4 regions of the Paenibacillus sp. FSL R10-2734 genome follow, and region 1 is predicted to be linked to each of the others. Evidence: predicted binding sites of a transcription regulator. Region 1 holds the regulator's gene; each other region holds the start of a gene.
What was found. Region 1 encodes Rex, which represses fermentation and respiration genes when NADH is low (regulators of the CRP and FNR family bind a similar motif). Its sites were predicted from a motif close to TTGTGAAATATTTCACAA; they were not measured.

Region 1 (4,156 bases):
GCTAGTTCAGAGCTCATCAGAGCCTAATGTTCTGTTAATGCCTTTCTAATTACAAACAGTAGTATATCATAGGTGTATATACGAAATTGAAAAAAAGTGTGAAGATATTTAAAATTTTATTTTTTAATTGTTTCCATTTCATAAAATATATTGATTTATTTCGACAAAAAAGGGCCGTTATTCATCATTAACAGGCCTACTTTTTCATGTATTTTTAAATCATAATATTAAAACCCGCCCTTATAGTATAACACATTCTATACACTATAAGTATATCATTCAGTATGCCGTTGGAACGAAAAAAAGCGAACCATAAATAGTCCGCTTGTTCTCCTAAAGTACTTTTCTCACTCTTAGCGGCTAGGCAAACTGTATCCTTCACCCAATCGTGCCCCATCTGAGAAGCGATAAAATTGATAATAATACCGACCGCTTTGTTTATAAAAAAGCTGCCAAGCATATTCTCCGTTATATACCCCCGGCAACAATCGCTCAATGGTAATGTCCGGAAGATCGGCTTTTATAATGCTTCGCATCTTCGCTTCAGAGGTCCCTTTACTCAGTTCCTCAGCATAAACTGCATCGGCACCCTCAGCAAACTTCCCATCTACAGTAAAGCGTACCCATACCATCAACTCGGTCCCGGCTTCATTCTTCCCTGTTAAGACCCAGTACACCCCATTTTCATCCCACACGGATTTCTGTGCTTTAGTTACCTCTGTCAGACCAGCACTGGTTTTGGCGACACCCTTAGCGATATCTCGCTCGTTCCATTGATCTTTCATAATATAAGCATAGAACTGGATAAGTCCAAACAGAAGGAGCAGAATCAGAACTGATCCCAGGAGGATCCATTTTTTCCTTTTCTTCAAGGTGCAGCTCCCTTTCTAGTAATATATCTTTTTTGATTATATAACACACCCGTATGTTTATCCAAAGTTTCATATCCATCCAACATTATCTAGTCATAAATTCCTATATTTACACAAAAGGCCGTAACTTTTGCAAACGCAGAAGTCACAGCCTTTCAGTTATTCACTATTATTATAGACTAGCGCTTGAGCAGACCATCAAAGGATTCTTGTGCCTTACGACGGATAGCTTCCTCATCTAGCGTTACGCATTGTCCCTGTTTCACTACTTGTTTACCGTTCACCCATACATGCTCAACATCCTTGGCACTGGCAGAGTATACAGCATGAGACAACAGATCTGTGTGTGGCAGCAAATGCGGCTGGTCTATATCAATGGCGATAAAGTCAGCTTTCATGCCTACAGCGAGTCTACCCACATCATTTAAAAAGATAGACTTTGCGCCATACTCCGTAGCCATACGCAGCGCTTCAGGAGCTGGAACAGCCGTAGGATCACCGCTTACACCTTTATGGATGAGCGCTGCAAGACGCATTTCTTCAAACATATCCAAGTTGTTATTACTTGCCGCGCCATCTGTACCCAGAGACACCTTCACTCCAGCTTTTAGAAGATCCGGCACTCTAGCCACTCCACTGGCCAGTTTAAGGTTACTCCCTGGGTTATGTGACACACCTACATTATGACGAGCCAGAATCTCGATCTCTTCATCATTCAAATGAACGCCATGAGCAACAATAGACGGCCGTGTGAACATTCCAAGCTTCTCAAGATGCGCTACAGGACGCAGTCCATAATCCACCACATTCTGCTCCACTTCACGTTTCGTTTCGGACATATGGGTATGCATCGGTAAATCCAAATCATGTGCCGCCTGTACAAACTTAACAAAAAAGTCCGGTGGGCAGGTATATGGGGCGTGTGGTGAGATCATCGTCGTAATTCTGCCGTCAGCCTTCCCATGCCAGTTACGTGCAAAAGAAATCGCTTCCGCAAGCTTATGATTCTGTACTTCCTCTGGACATAGGCCTATTACGCCGCGCATCAGTACGGAACGGATACCTGACAATTCGACTACCTCAGCTACTCGGTCCATATGATCATACATATCCAAGAAGGTTGTAGTCCCACCCTTTAGCATTTCTAGTACAGACAAGGAGGTTCCCCAGTATACATCTTCTCCGGTGAACTTTTCCTCCATCGGCCACATCTTCTCCTGAAGCCACACCTGAAGTGCTAAATCGTCTCCATAACCACGTAGTAACGACATTGCGGCATGGCCGTGTGTGTTTACAAGACCTGGCATGAACAGTAGACGACTGCCATCAACCACTTGCACACCATCTTCAATCAAAGGCTCTTCTTTTCCTATGTAAGTGATCAAATCATCTTCAATAGTCATATATCCGCTCAGAACCGGCTCATCCGTTCCCGGAATTAGAAAACGCCCGCCCTTGATTATAGTTTTATTGCTCTTCATTTCTACTTTCTTCCTTTCCGTCTTTCAGGTAATAAGCAAGGCTTTGCAAATCCGTTGTAAAATCGGCCGCATGAACCCGGATATTCGGTGGTGTTTTTAGAATCACTGGCGCAAAATTCAAAATCGCCTCAATTCCTGCTTCAATGAGAATATCCGCAACATTCTGCGCTTCTGAATTAGGCACTGTAATAATCCCAATTCGAATACCTTGCTCGCGGACCGTCTTTGCCAGCTCCTCCATTGGTTGCACAGTCAGTGAGTTGATTTTCCGCCCAACCTTAGGGGCATAGGAGTCAAATATAGCAGTAATCTTCATGGTATCCTTCAAATATGCGTTGTAATTAGACAAGGCATGACCAAGATTACCTGCTCCTACCAAAGCCACATTCAGCTGTTGATCAAGCTTCAAGATATGACGAATTTTTTCTATAAGATAAGCAACATCATAACCAATACCTTTTCTTCCGAAATCACCGAAATAAGCCAAATCTTTACGGATTTGAGCGGGATTTAGATCAAGCTTTTGACCAAGCTCCTGAGAGGAAACGGTTAATATTTCACGATTCTGAAGATCATTTAAAAAACGCAAGTACACAGGAAGTCTGCGAACGACAGCTTCTGATATTTTATCCGATTTCATAATATGCCTCCTAAATTAGTTATTACTTTTTTTCAAATCCTAACAAAAATTCCGTACCTCGTCTCAATGAAGAGCGGTATTCTTAATTCTTATACCGCCCTTCATTTGTAGAGTGATCACAAACTGAAGTTATACGTTTCGGGAAACGCCTCCGTCCTCCAACCACTCTGCTATACGAGGAACCATTTGATCCGTTAGCATATGCTCCATTTTCGGGCCAGGCAGTGAATAAAGGAAATACTTCCCATAGTGAGATTCTATAACCCTTGTGTCATAAACAATAACAATACCCCGATCCTGCGCTGTCCGTACCAGTCTTCCGAATCCTTGCTTAAAGCGAATAACTGCCTGAGGAACAGACAACTTCATGAACGGATTCTTTTTCTGGGCTTGCAATAACTCCGACTTCGCTTCCGCTAGTGGATGATTCGGCGGTTGGAATGGGAGCCTCACGATGGCCAAACAGGTTAGCGCTTCACCCGGAATATCTACACCCTCCCAGAAGCTGCTTGTTCCTAGCAGAACTGAGGCTGCACTGTCCTGAAAACGGCGGATAAGCTTGCTGCGGCTGCCCCCTTCCACACCTTGACCTAGCACCGTAATCTCCTGTGAGGCTAGAGCCTCTTTCAGAGGATCATAAACCTGGCGCAGCATCTTGTAAGAGGTAAACAGGACAAGCATCCGCCCGCGGGTTGTTACCGCCGTTTCCGCTAGCGACTGAACGAGTGTATCCACAAAACGTGCATCTCCCACACTACCCTTCACACTAGGAAAATCACGCGGAATAACCAGCAGTGCCTGTTCCCGATATTTAAATGGTGAAGGTAGTAGCGATGTCATCAGTCGCCCTTCTTCGGCAGCCTCATTTAATCCTAGATTATCAATCATAAACTGAAAAGATTTATCGACTGAGAGCGTCGCTGAGGTTAACACGATACTTTTCTTCTTATCGAAGAAGAGATCCTTAAGCTGGGTACTTACATCAACAGGGACGGCATACATCTGTAGCGATTTGCTGCGATAATTTCCATTCGCCTCCAGCCAATATACTACATTCTCGTCGTTTAATCCCATAAAAAACCGTATTTGCTCACGTATAGAAGCTAAATCCTTGAATAAGCCGCTAATATCGGTAACTAGACTGTCTGATGATGATTGGCCTT
Region 2 (4,156 bases), 2.6 Mb from region 1:
TGCTAAGCTCTCAATCGTTGGCTCTGTACCTGCAGAAGCGATGACAACATCCGGCTCTCCACCTTGATCGGTGCTTGCCCAGTCAATAGTCTTTAAACCCTTTTCAACCAGTTCCTGTGCTTCATCCGCACTAAACCATTGTGGACGTGGATGTTTGGAGGAAACGATCAGGTTGATTTTTTGACGATCGTTTAAGACCGTGTCAAAGACAGCCAGTAAGGAGTTCGCATCCGCTGGCAAATATTCACGGATAAATTCTGGTTTTTTATCAGCCAAGTGACCTAATAGACCTGGATCCTGGTGAGTGTAACCATTGTGGTCTTGTTGGAATACAGTTGAAGTTGCCACCACATTTAAGGATGGGATATCTGCACGCCAGCTTTGATCCGTTGCTTTACGCAACCATTTGAAATGCTGAGTGATCATGGAATCGACTACACGCAAGAAAGCTTCATAACTTGCAAAGAAACCATGACGACCAGTCAATACATACCCTTCCAGCAAGCCTTCTGCCTGATGCTCCGACAATTGTGAATCGATAACCCGACCATAAGAAGAGAGAAATTCATCATTGGGTTCTTTGATTTGATCTAGCCATTGACGTTTCGTTACTTCAAAGACAGGTCCTAGACGATTGGACATCGTTTCATCCGGTCCGAAAATTCTGAAATTGCGGTTCTCTTCGTTGAGAGAAATCACATCTTTCATGTATTTACCAAGCACGGCCATATCTTGTGCAATAACTTGACCTGGTGTGGAATTATCAAGTACAAACTTACGGAAATCCGGCAATTTAAGATCTTTAATTAGATTACCAGCATTGGTAACAGGGTTCATCCCCATACGACTGTTGCCTGTAGGTAGAATCTCCGCAATTTCAGCCTTCAAAGTACCGTTGTCGTCAAATAATTCTTCTGGTCTATAGCTATTCAACCACTCCAGCAATGCTGGGGCGTGTTTCATATTTTTTTGATCCACTGGAATTGGCACCTGATGGGCACGGAACGAATTCTCATTTGGTACACCGTCCCATTGCTTCGGACCTGTCCAGCCCTTAGGAGAGCGGAAGACCAGCATTGGCCAAACCGGACGAGTAAGATCATTGTTCTCACGCGCATTCTTTTGAATCGCTTCAATTCGTTCGACGATAGTATCGAGCACCTTCGCCATTTCTGGATGCATGAGATCAGGGTTTTCGCCTTCAACAAAGAATGGTTCCCAACCCATACCTGTAAAGTATGCTGTAATTTCTTCTTTCGATTGACGGGATAGGATTGTCGGATTACTGATTTTGAAACCATTCAAGTGCAAGATCGGCAGAACCGCACCATCCGTAACAGGGTTGATGAATCGGTTGGAGAACCATGAAGCAGCTAGGGGTCCAGTTTCAGCCTCGCCATCACCAACTACAACAGCCGAGATCAAATCTGGATGATCTAGTATGGCACCAACACCGTGAGATAAGGAGTAACCCAATTCGCCACCTTCGTGGATAGAACCAGGTGTTTCAGGAGCAGCATGAGAAGCAATCCCACCTGGGAATGAGAATTGTTTGAACAACTTCTTCATACCTGGGATATCTTGCGTAATTTGAGGATAAATTTCAGTGTAGCTACCATCGAGATAGGAGTTAGACACCATAACCTGACCACCATGACCAGGACCCTCAATATAGAACATGTTCAAGTCATATTTAGTAATGACCCGATTCAAATGGGCATAGATAAAGTTTTGGCCAGGAATAGTTCCCCAGTGTCCGATTGGCTTGATCTTTACATCTGCATCCTTCAGTGGTTCCTTTAACAACGGGTTATCCTTCAAATACAGTTGACCTACAGATATGTAGTTCGTCGCGCGCCAATAAGCATCGAGCTTTTCAAAATAAGTTTTTGATGAGTAATCAACTTCCATGGATAATACCATTTCTTCCACTCCCCAAATTCTTTTTATATTTACATTGCCGTATTACTTCTACAAGTACATCATACCGCCGCCAAAAATTAATTCAACCTTTCCAACAAATGATACGGTCCAATTATGTGAAAATATGAACATAGTATGAAAAACGGAGTAAATTCACTGTAAAAAACCTTTGATATTTAAATTTCTGTAAAAATATAGGATCATTTTTCGATGAGATTTATGGTCGGTAGCTCAACTATATTTTGTGCAAAATAAAAAAAATAAGACTGAGAAAAATTCCCCAGTCTTATTTTTAATCAACCGATACAAATGTATTAAATTTTAAAAATTTGTAGTGGAATCGCATATGCGAAAATTCAAAAGGTGTGCCATTATCCAAAAAGAAAATGCCTTCCATAATACTAACGGGCTCATTCTCCTGCAAATTCAGCAGTTCTTGATCATTGGAATCGGATGGTTCTGCAGATATTGATAAAAAGGATTTGGTAACCGCCAAGTTGCGCGAATCCTCCAAATAATTAAAAATAGATCCCTCGATAATCGTCTGATTTAAATTTTGTACGATTTTTATCGGGATATACCCTGTTTCAATCATAAAGGGCTCATCTTCAAAGAGACGTAATCGAACAATTTTGTAAACAAAGTCATGCGGCCCTAAAAACAAATCCCGCTGTAACTCTTCTGTTGGTGGGATGACCTCGAACTTCAACACTTTAATCTTAGGCTTCTTGCCATGCATATGAAAATTGTCGGTAACGCCTAAATTAGAGCCTTCGTAGTTAAAAATAGATTCATTTTTTATGTATAACGGGTTAATAAAGGTTCCTGAACCACGTTTTTTAAAAATAATGCCGGCATTCGCCATTTTAGTCAGAGCACTTTTAATGGAACTACGACTCACTTGATAAGTCTCACTGAGACTCCGTTCATCCGGTAATTTCATATCAGGAAACTGCCCAGCAAAGATTTTCATTTTTAGATCATCAATAATTTGCTTGTAGACAAACTGTGTCATGAGGTACTCCTTTTAAGGTGATTACATGTTTATTTCAATCTTTACTATAACATAATAACTAAGCAGTTTATACGATTACACTCATGACTTATTAATCCACCGGATGGATCGGATTCTAGAAATCTGTTCGTTATTTTCGGCGGCGAATGTTCATGCGATTATACATCACTAAACCGGCGATGACCATGCCCAGCGTACCTATACTACTAGCCACTTCGGATGTCAACCCAATCAAAATACACAGGTTAGTAACCAAGCTTCTCGTAAGCAATGCGACAGCAATTAGCATAATTGGACGCATAATATTATATCTTTTCATTTCAGTAACACTCCTAACCTATTTTTCTTAAGCGCTTAACCTAATTAATCTATATGTATTATAGCATAAGTAAGTAACCGCATACATTTTACGTAATGATAACAATTTCGGTCTAATTAGAGATTATCTCAGCATCCAATGTTCGTTTTTGTTCGACTTTAGGTATAGACTTATCGTTTTTTACGGATTATAATAACAAACGAACACCAAAAGACGAACATTAAGGCGGATATTATGATTGAATATATGCAATTATTCCTAGGTACTTCATTTTCAAGCAAATCACCAAGGGAAATTCAAATTTTAAAAGACCACCTCTTTTGCATTAATACAGATGGGATGATAGAAAAGATCGTTTCACCAGCGGAGCCCGACTATCAACCTTTATTAGATACTTATCAAGACCAAGATAACTTCCATCGATTAGCTGAAGGTCAGTATTTTTTGCCTGGCTTTATCGACTTACACGTTCACGCACCGCAGTGGGCTCAATCCGGAACTGCGTTAGACATTCCACTCTATGATTGGTTAAATACGTACACCTTCCCATTGGAATCTAAATTTTCGGATCTAGATTTTGCAAAAAAGATCTACGATGATGTGGTTGATACTTTGCTCGCGAACGGAACCACTACAGCTCTTTATTTTGCAACGGTACATAAAGAAGCCAGCTTATTATTAGCTCAAATATGTGCGGAAAAAGGGCAACGCGGACTTGTTGGAAAAGTGGTGATGGACGATCCTCAGGGAAATCCAGAAAACTATCGCGATACTGACACCCACACCGCATTAGTAGATACGGAGGAATTTATATTAGCTGTAAAGGAATTAGCCAAATCTACTAAGCAAGGCGTTTATCCAGTAGTGACACCTAGGTTCATTCCAAGCTGTACAAATGA
Region 3 (4,156 bases), 3.1 Mb from region 1:
CTTCCGAGAGGTCTAGCATGTAGTGATAAAAGGTAAACCCTTTGCCTTGCTCACCACGCCCGATCATTTCCTTGGCGAGAATTTCGTACTGGTTGTATATCTCCGGGAGGTCCTCCTCGGTAAGTGCATAAGGTTCCTTTGGATCACAGATGACCGGCTCCATCGAGATCTTGTCAAAACCAAGGTCTGCGATATGAAAGATATCATTGGTGAAATCGACATTTTCACCAGTGTAAGTTCCTCGTACATAGTACTCTTGGTCCCCACGCTTACGAACGAATTCCTGGAACTTCGGAACAATATGATCGTAGCTGCCTTTTCCGTTAACCGTTTTGCGAAGTCGGTCATGAACCTCTTTTCTTCCATCCAGGCTTAATACGACATTGTACATTTCCTGATTTAAAAACTCGGTGACCTCATCGTTCAGCAGCATCCCGTTGGTCGTGAAGGTGAAGCGGAACTTTTTTTTGTATTCTTGTTCTTTGCTTCTTGCATAAGCTACGATTTGTTTAACTACTTTCCAGGCCAAAAGCGGTTCCCCGCCGAAAAAGTCGATGTCCAGGTTTCGATGATGACCCGAATTTTCAAGCAGGTAATCGATAGCTTTTTGTCCAACCTCATAGCTCATGATTGCCCGATCTCCGTTGTATTTCCCCTGGCTGGCGAAGCAATAGTCGCAGGATAGATTACAGGTATGCGCAACATTGAGGCAGAGCGCCTTAACATAAGTTTTTCGTTTTTTTAAATCGAGCGAGAGGTTCTCATACTCATCTTTTGTAAAAAGCTGTCCATCATTTTTAAGTTCCTCGATATCCGCGATGGTTTCTCGAATGTCGCTCTCGGAAATGCTGGAATCATCTTTATATTTATCCAACAGCGTTGTCACGATTTTTTCGGGGGAAGTTTTCTCATAATCCGCTATAATTTCATATGCTAGGTCATCAACAACATGCACCGAGCCACTATAGGTATCGAGCACGATATTGTATCCGTTTAGTTTATATTGATGAATCATACTTACTAATCAAGCTCCTTTTGCACACAAGTAGAAACGGCTTTGCCATCCTTTAGGGATAGTATCCATTTCTTAAAAATAGCCGCCCATCAGCAGAGCAATGGGCGGTAAAATTCCGAATCCTATCTGTTCATTGCATTTTCACACTTCTGGTTTGCAACGCCGCAGGAAGTTTTACAAGCGGACTGGCAAGATGTCTGGCATGCGCCGCATCCGCCGTGTTTTGCGGTATCCATCAGTTTGCGGGTGCTCAGTGTTACGATTCTTTTCACGATAAATAACTCCTTCTGTAATTTCTTGTGATCACTTTCACTTAATTTCCATGGAACATCGTAGCAACCTCACGTAAGTACGTCTATGATTCCCGTCACCTAGCAGAGCAGAGAGGGCTTAAACATAAGCATCAACGTTAATTTTCGTGCAGTCTTTCATGCTTGTGATCGTAGGATGCCGTAGAGGGAACCAGAGTCAGAGCAATGCTAAAAAAGTGACCAAAGAAACAAAAAAGAGACGGCAATGATGCCATCTCTTGAATAACGATTTTTCCTCATACTTGTCCGTAAAGTCCAATAAATATAAGGATCTCATAACACTGTATCCTTCCTTACCAGTAGAGCGACACTCTCCGATTCCATATGCACCATATGCGAACATCCCTCTCATTATCATGGCTATTGTTATGGTGGGAAGAAGTCGCGTAGAATTAGGGATTTTTGTAGGGAGTGTTTCTTGAATATTCAATGAAGTTATTTATTTTTATAATGTACTACGCCGTAGTTCATAAAAATATTGCACAATTGGATGCTTTAACTTCATCTTCTCGCTCATGTTTAAAATCCGCTTTTTTCCAACTCGTCTGTCCACTAAGGCTAGAATATTCAACAAGATATCGTCGCTTTCTAAGCTCTCCTCTATGGAAATAGATAAATACTTAGTAGCTTTAACAATAAAATTCGATTTACTTAATGACGTCTGTGCTGACAAAAGCTCCTTTGCAACTTCTGATATTTTTCTACTTCTTGCAATGACTATTAAACGATCCTCCGGGATGATCCCCTTGCTATCTTTTCTAACCGCTTCAATTTCTTCATGGTTGATAGGAATTTGAAGATCTGAATCATTCTTAATCTCCTGCTCTTCTGATACCATCTAATTGAGCTAGTTCTATCATTCATATTGAGTACGTTCTTTTTATCTACCGAAATATAACAACTCCCTGATTTATCAGGTAAATAACGGTAACTACTTGCGCGATATTCAACCCTGCCGTATAACGCAGGACAGAGAAAACTCTCCAGTTGTTGCTTCAATTTGCTCCAGGACATGTATCCTCCTATGTTTTATGTTATATATACCTGTTGAGGCAGTCGTTCTATTATACAATACATAATACGATCCCACTAAAACCTGAATCATATCTTGATATAATCTAATCCTCTATTTGTCACGCCTTTATTCAATTTCAGGCACGGGTTTATTATGGAGCTATACCCATTATGAAAGAAGAGATCCCGTCTTGTCATCACCTCTGTACATAGAAACAAGCCGATTAGGTATAGACCCCGTGGTCTGGCACCTAATCGGCTTGTTATGTTACGCCTCAAACGTTTTTACTTCGGTTATTAGTCTTACTCGGACAGATAATTCGATAACCGGTACAGGAAGTTTCAGCGCGGGTCGTATTGCTGCTTGGATGGTTTATTTCTCCATTACTTATCGTGACCTTTACCCGGGTTTTCTTTTGAGTATTCAAAGGTCACTTTTACAGGCTCGCTCATATAGCCAGTCGATAGATACGCCTCATTGGTTCCCTTTAAATTACCCGTAAGTTTGAATGTGAATTGGAAGCTTCCCGCGACTGTACTCTTCGTCTCATCTTCGAGATGAACCTTGCCTTTCGGATCAAGAACCTTCAACTTCACATTTGTAAGGACGCCATTCATCAACAATCCATCAATCGTTACTTTTTTCGCTTCCTCGTCAACCTTTACTTGTATGCCCTCAATGCCCTTCACGTCTACAGCGCCCGAGAGGTTATAGACACCAAACTCGTAGATGGAATATCCGTAATCGGTTGCTCTTTTTATGCCTTGTAACTTCATGTATCTTGTCTTGACCGGGTTGAACTGAATCGTTTCTTTGCCATCATGCGCAGGCATGACATTGATCCAGTTCTGCTTATCGTTCGACACAAGAAGTTTGTATTTATCGGCACGAGCATATTCCCAATCGATTCGAACCGTATCCATTTCCTTCACTTCATCGAGATCGACCAGGAACCAAGTATTGTCCACGTATTCGCTCGCCCATCTTGAAGCAGGGAATCCATCGACGGCTTTAGCCGGTGCATAATTCGCATTATTGCCTTCGGTCGACGAAGCTTCTACCGTTTTATTCTGCGCCAAATTGCCTATTAGGTAATAGACGCTTTCCTTCAGCGTATTGTACGCCTCATCTTTTATCGTACCCGCCTTCTTGAATTCATCCAGCTTTGCGTTAAAGCCTTGGAGATACTTGGTGACTTGCGCTGCATCTTTCCCTTCATAGCGCTTCATCATTTCCAAATAGTTGTTCAAAGAACGCACCGTTGCAGAATTCGTAAATTGCTTCGCTTTTTCGAAGCGGTCGACTAACGCTTTCATACCAGATGCATTCGTCGTTGCTTCGATAACATATGACTTTGTCACCATACGCCCCGCCGTAACGGTAATGTTAAGCTCATGCTTGCCAAGCTTGCCTGCAAGCGGAATAACGGTACCCGCTGTATAAGGCTTGCCGTCATACGTCGCCGTCACTTTCATCAGACCATCATCCGTTCTAAGCTTCCATGTAAAGGATACGGATTCTGAATCGGGCAGCTTCATCCCGCTCTGGAACGGCTTGCCGTTCATCTGCACGTCTACCTCGGAAGGCGGAGCCTCGTTGACCTGATACGTTCCTTTAACAAATTGATACAGCCAGTCGTAAAGAACGCGTGTCGCTGGATCTTTACTTACCGCGGTGTTATAGACTGCATTGTTGCCTTGGTAATACGGTTTGAAGCCATCCTTCATGAGCCCTGTCTTCGCACCGCTGTTCAAGTAATCGATATACCTCTCCCGGAACACACCGTCCGTCAGCATCCGATCATCGAACTCGAAC
Region 4 (4,156 bases), 3.1 Mb from region 1:
CAGCGAGTTAGACGAGCGTAGCCCCTAGGCTCCACCATAAAAAACCGCCCTGTTCGCAATGTTGCTGACAGGGCGGTTTGCTATGTCATAGAGGGCAACTTGAAAGTTAGCATTCAACCTGCACTCTACAAACTATCTTGCACGTTTTTAAGGCTAACTTATTAATAGAGCAGTTACACAAACATAAGATTACTCTGCTACAACTTGTTTGCCTGCAATCCGGCCGAATGTGAATATATCAGCGATGGCATTACCGCCAAGACGGTTTGCACCATGAATAACCCCTGTTACTTCACCTGCAGCGAACAGCCCAGGGATGACTTCGCCTTTTTCATTCAATACGCGAGTCTTCTCGTCGATCACCAATCCGCCCATTGTATGGTGAACGGATGGTACAGCTTTTTCGATGTAGTAAGGGCCTTTTTCAAGAGATTTCAATCCACCGCGATGTTTGAAATCAAGGTCTTTACCTGTTTTCGCATAATCATTTACTTTATTAATCGTTTCTTTCAAAGTGTTCACGTCAATTTTGAAGAAATCAGCCGCCTCTTCAATCGTATCGGCTTTAAAGAGCAAGCCTTGTTTAACGAGTTGATCGTATTCGTCTTGATGAACTTCGATCGTTTTACCGATATCCTCAATGCCTTGATTCCATAATTGATACGTATATCCGCCCGTTTGGGCAAGAATTGCTTTAGAAATAACGTCACGACGTTCTAATTCCTCGACGAAGCGCTTGCCTTCTTGGTTAATCAGGATCGCACCATCGAAGCGGGAGTCTGCAACCAGGGAAATAACACCTGTCTCAGGATTACAGATTGGATACGTTTGAATATTCTCCATGTTTGTCAGTTTGGCGCCAATCGTTTCTGCCATAACGATACCGTCACCTGTAGATCCTGGTGTATCGGTAGACATATATTTTTCATCCATTTTAGGGTTATACTTTTTACGCATCTCTACATTGGATCCAAAACCACCAGTAGCGATGATGACGCCTTTGTTCGCATGGAATGTGATCTTGTCGCCAGTACCCGAAGTCGCAGTTACACCGGTTACTTTTCCGCTTTCGTCCTTCAACAAGGTTTCGGCTTTCATATTCGTTTTGATCGTGATTCGGTCAGCGTCTGTTTTGGCTTTTAACTTGGTAATCAATTCAGCACCTGTATGACCTACAGGAATCAACGCACGTTTTCTGGAATGGCCTCCAAATTGGAACAGATGATCAGGTAAGAACTCTACCTTGATATCATCGCGCAGCCATTCGGCAGATGATAGAGCATTGTCGGCAAGAATACGAACCATCTTTGGATCCCCGAGGTTGTCTCCGCCTTTCATCGTATCATTATAGAACAAATCAGCCGTGTCATCTGTGATGCCAAGAGCACGTTCAACCCAGTTGTCCGGCGCATTCATCTCACCACCGGAGATCAATGTGTTGCCGCCAACAGCTGGCATTTTCTCGAGTAGAACTACATTAGCTCCAGCGCTCTTCGCTTCGATAGCCGCACTAAAGCCAGCACCCCCGGCACCGATGACGACAACATCATAGGTTTGCTCGACTTCTTCTTTGTCTTTGCTTCTACTGACTGCAGCGCCAGCGACAAGGGTAAGTCCAGACTTCGTAATTGCATCTTGAATTGCTTCGAGATATCCTTTGCTTGTAACCGTAGATCCGCTAATGGCATCAACTTTTGCGCTGTTAGTTGCCATGACATCTTCCTTGAGCTGCGTATAAACAGGTTCTGCAAGTACTTCATTTTCCTTATGCTCTGTTACTTTAATGTCAGTGATCTTGTTATCTAATAAGGAAACTTGTACTTTAATATCGCCATGTTTACCTTGCCCAACTCCTTCAAAGACTTGAACTCCGTTTGCATCTGCAGCGGGTGCTGCATCTTTACCGCCGCAGGCAGCAAGCGTGAACATAAGACTGAGGACTAGTAGAATAGATAACAGCTTTTTCGTGTGAGTTTGCATAATATCTCCTTCATTCTGTTGTGAATTGGTTACATACACTAGGGAGAGGAAGATTTGCTAGGCAAATCCTTTATCTCTAGCCTAGACATGAATGGTATTTCATGTGAAAATATGCACAAGACCTATTATAGATTTAGTACAGCATTATGTATTTGCACAGATTAGCGTTTTTTTGTCTTTTTCGGGCATGTAAGAAACGGATATTGTGAAGGGCTATGATTACAATGAAATCAATTCACTTAAAAATTACGTTAATTGCAGGAGGCTGCTTCTTGCTGCTGTTCGTTGCATTGCTTGTAACAATATATTTGGAGATGAACCATACGGTTGTCCCTTTGAATAAGAACTTAACGCAGCAAGTGGTTACTGCACGCAGCGACCAGATCGATTATTGGTTTAATCAGCGCATCGGTGAGATAGACATGTTTGCTTCTCTAGCTTCGGACCACCATTGGACACGAGATGATTTGCTGCAAGAGATCGATAAGTTCGAGGCGAAGAAGCAAGTAGAGTACGAATCCATACGCGTGGTGGATATTCACGGAAATTCCTGGTCAGCAAGGGACAAGCCTTTTTCGATACTAAACCGACCCTACTATCGAAAACTACTGCAAAATTCAGATTCCAATTATGTGGTGAGCAATCCGATCGTATCCAAAGCGAATGCAGCCGAAATCGTCGTCATTCTCTATCGCGTGAATCCATCGGTGAATGATGAGGTAGCTTATATTGCCGCAGCCGTCTCCGTCAAGAAGATGAAGGAGATTGCTCAAGATGTAATGCTATATGACCAGTCAGGCCAGCTTATCGTCGATTGCAGAGAGCTGGGTGAAGGAGATGGAGCGGAGGATACAGCAGATAAGAAGAACATGAGTGTATTTGAGGCTCCAATTCTAAATGTGGAAGGCTGGAAGCTAGTACTCGAAGTACCGAATTCAAGTCTATCGCTAGCGGTGATCAAAACCCAGCGGACTGCATTGCTGGTAGGCGTTCTTATCGGTAGTGCGTTTATCGTCTTTCTGATGCTGCTTGCTTCTTCCATTATTCGTCCAATTCAGTCGCTTCGCCAGGTAATGGAAAATGTGCAGAACGGCAACCAAACCATACGAGCAGATGTTACGCGCTCGGATGAGATCGGTGATCTTGGGCGAAGCTTCAATGACATGCTTGTTCAATTATACGCTGTGGAGCAGGACCGAAAGGAGATGGAACTCAGACTGATTCATGAGCAGATCAAGCCGCACTTTTTATACAACACATTGGATACGATCCAGTGGATGGCAATGGAACATGGAGCAGACAATGTGGTGGAGATGGTGGAAGCGCTTAGCGCGTATTTCCGATTAGGGCTTGGCACAGGCAGTCCCTACATTCTGCTTGATCAGGAGTTGTACCACGTCGAGAGTTATCTTCATATTCAAGGCGTGCGATATGAGGAGATTCTGGACTATGAGCTTCGATATGATGAAAAGCTTGCTCAGTGCCAAGTCGTTCGCTTCATGCTGCAGCCGTTGGTGGAAAATGCGATTTATCACGGGATTAAGCCACTTGGGGATCAAAAGTGCAAAATTTCGATTACAGCATATAAACAGGTCGATTATTTGGTCATTAAGGTTGAAAATAATGGGGTTATGATTCCTGAAGAGAAGCTTGAACAGATGAATCAAGCCCTTCTTGATGATAAATATGATCGTTCTGCCACAGGCTTTGGGCTATACAGTGTGAACCATCGCATTCGACTAGCTTACGGGGTGCCATATGGCCTTGCAGTGAAGAGCGAAGATGGCATTACCGTTATGGTCATTCGTATACCTTTGGAAGGGGAGTGGAATGAAGTTGTGGAAGATTGTCATCGTCGATGATGAAACGATCATTCGCAAAGGCTTGCGACAATACATTGAGGAGAGTTCGTATCTTTTTGAAGTTGCAGGAGAAGCGAAAAGTGCAAACGAAGCATTGAATATGGTGGAGGAAGCCCAACCACATGTATGTCTTGTGGACATCAACATGCCGAATATGAATGGGCTCGATCTGATGAATATATTGCGCGAACGCTGCCCGTCGGTTCTGGTTGTCATCATCAGCGGCTACGATAACTTTGAATATGCACGTCAAGCCGTGCAACTGCAAGCATTCGATTATGTATTGAAACCTGTGCCGAAGAGTGATCTGAACA

Region 2: the regulator Rex is predicted to act here: its motif matches at 2,038-2,055, upstream of NSS67_RS01555 (phosphoketolase family protein).
Region 3: the regulator Rex is predicted to act here: its motif matches at 1,313-1,330, upstream of scfA (six-cysteine ranthipeptide SCIFF).
Region 4: the regulator Rex is predicted to act here: its motif matches at 2,082-2,099, upstream of NSS67_RS31005 (flavocytochrome c).

The regions. Positions count from the first base shown of each region.
Region 1 is NZ_CP150170.1:2,957,057-2,961,212, reverse strand. Features, by position in the region: gene NSS67_RS12900 (DUF5590 domain-containing protein) at 354-872, opposite strand; gene NSS67_RS12895 (amidohydrolase) at 1,052-2,353, opposite strand; gene NSS67_RS12890 (redox-sensing transcriptional repressor Rex) at 2,340-2,993, opposite strand; gene dinG (ATP-dependent DNA helicase DinG) at 3,123-4,156, opposite strand, start outside.
Region 2 is NZ_CP150170.1:334,134-338,289, forward strand. Features, by position in the region: gene NSS67_RS01555 (phosphoketolase family protein) at 1-1,923, opposite strand, end outside; gene NSS67_RS01560 (GntR family transcriptional regulator) at 2,216-2,938, opposite strand; gene NSS67_RS01565 (hypothetical protein) at 3,069-3,257, opposite strand; gene guaD (guanine deaminase) at 3,492-4,156, shown strand, end outside.
Region 3 is NZ_CP150170.1:7,142,995-7,147,150, forward strand. Features, by position in the region: gene scfB (thioether cross-link-forming SCIFF peptide maturase) at 1-1,015, opposite strand, end outside; gene scfA (six-cysteine ranthipeptide SCIFF) at 1,138-1,287, opposite strand; partial or broken gene NSS67_RS30975 (hypothetical protein) at 1,772-2,340, opposite strand; gene NSS67_RS30980 (discoidin domain-containing protein) at 2,725-3,906, opposite strand; partial or broken gene NSS67_RS30985 (DUF4855 domain-containing protein) at 3,976-4,156, opposite strand, start outside.
Region 4 is NZ_CP150170.1:7,149,847-7,154,002, reverse strand. Features, by position in the region: gene NSS67_RS31005 (flavocytochrome c) at 190-1,980, opposite strand; gene NSS67_RS31000 (sensor histidine kinase) at 2,205-3,842, shown strand; gene NSS67_RS30995 (response regulator) at 3,811-4,156, shown strand, end outside.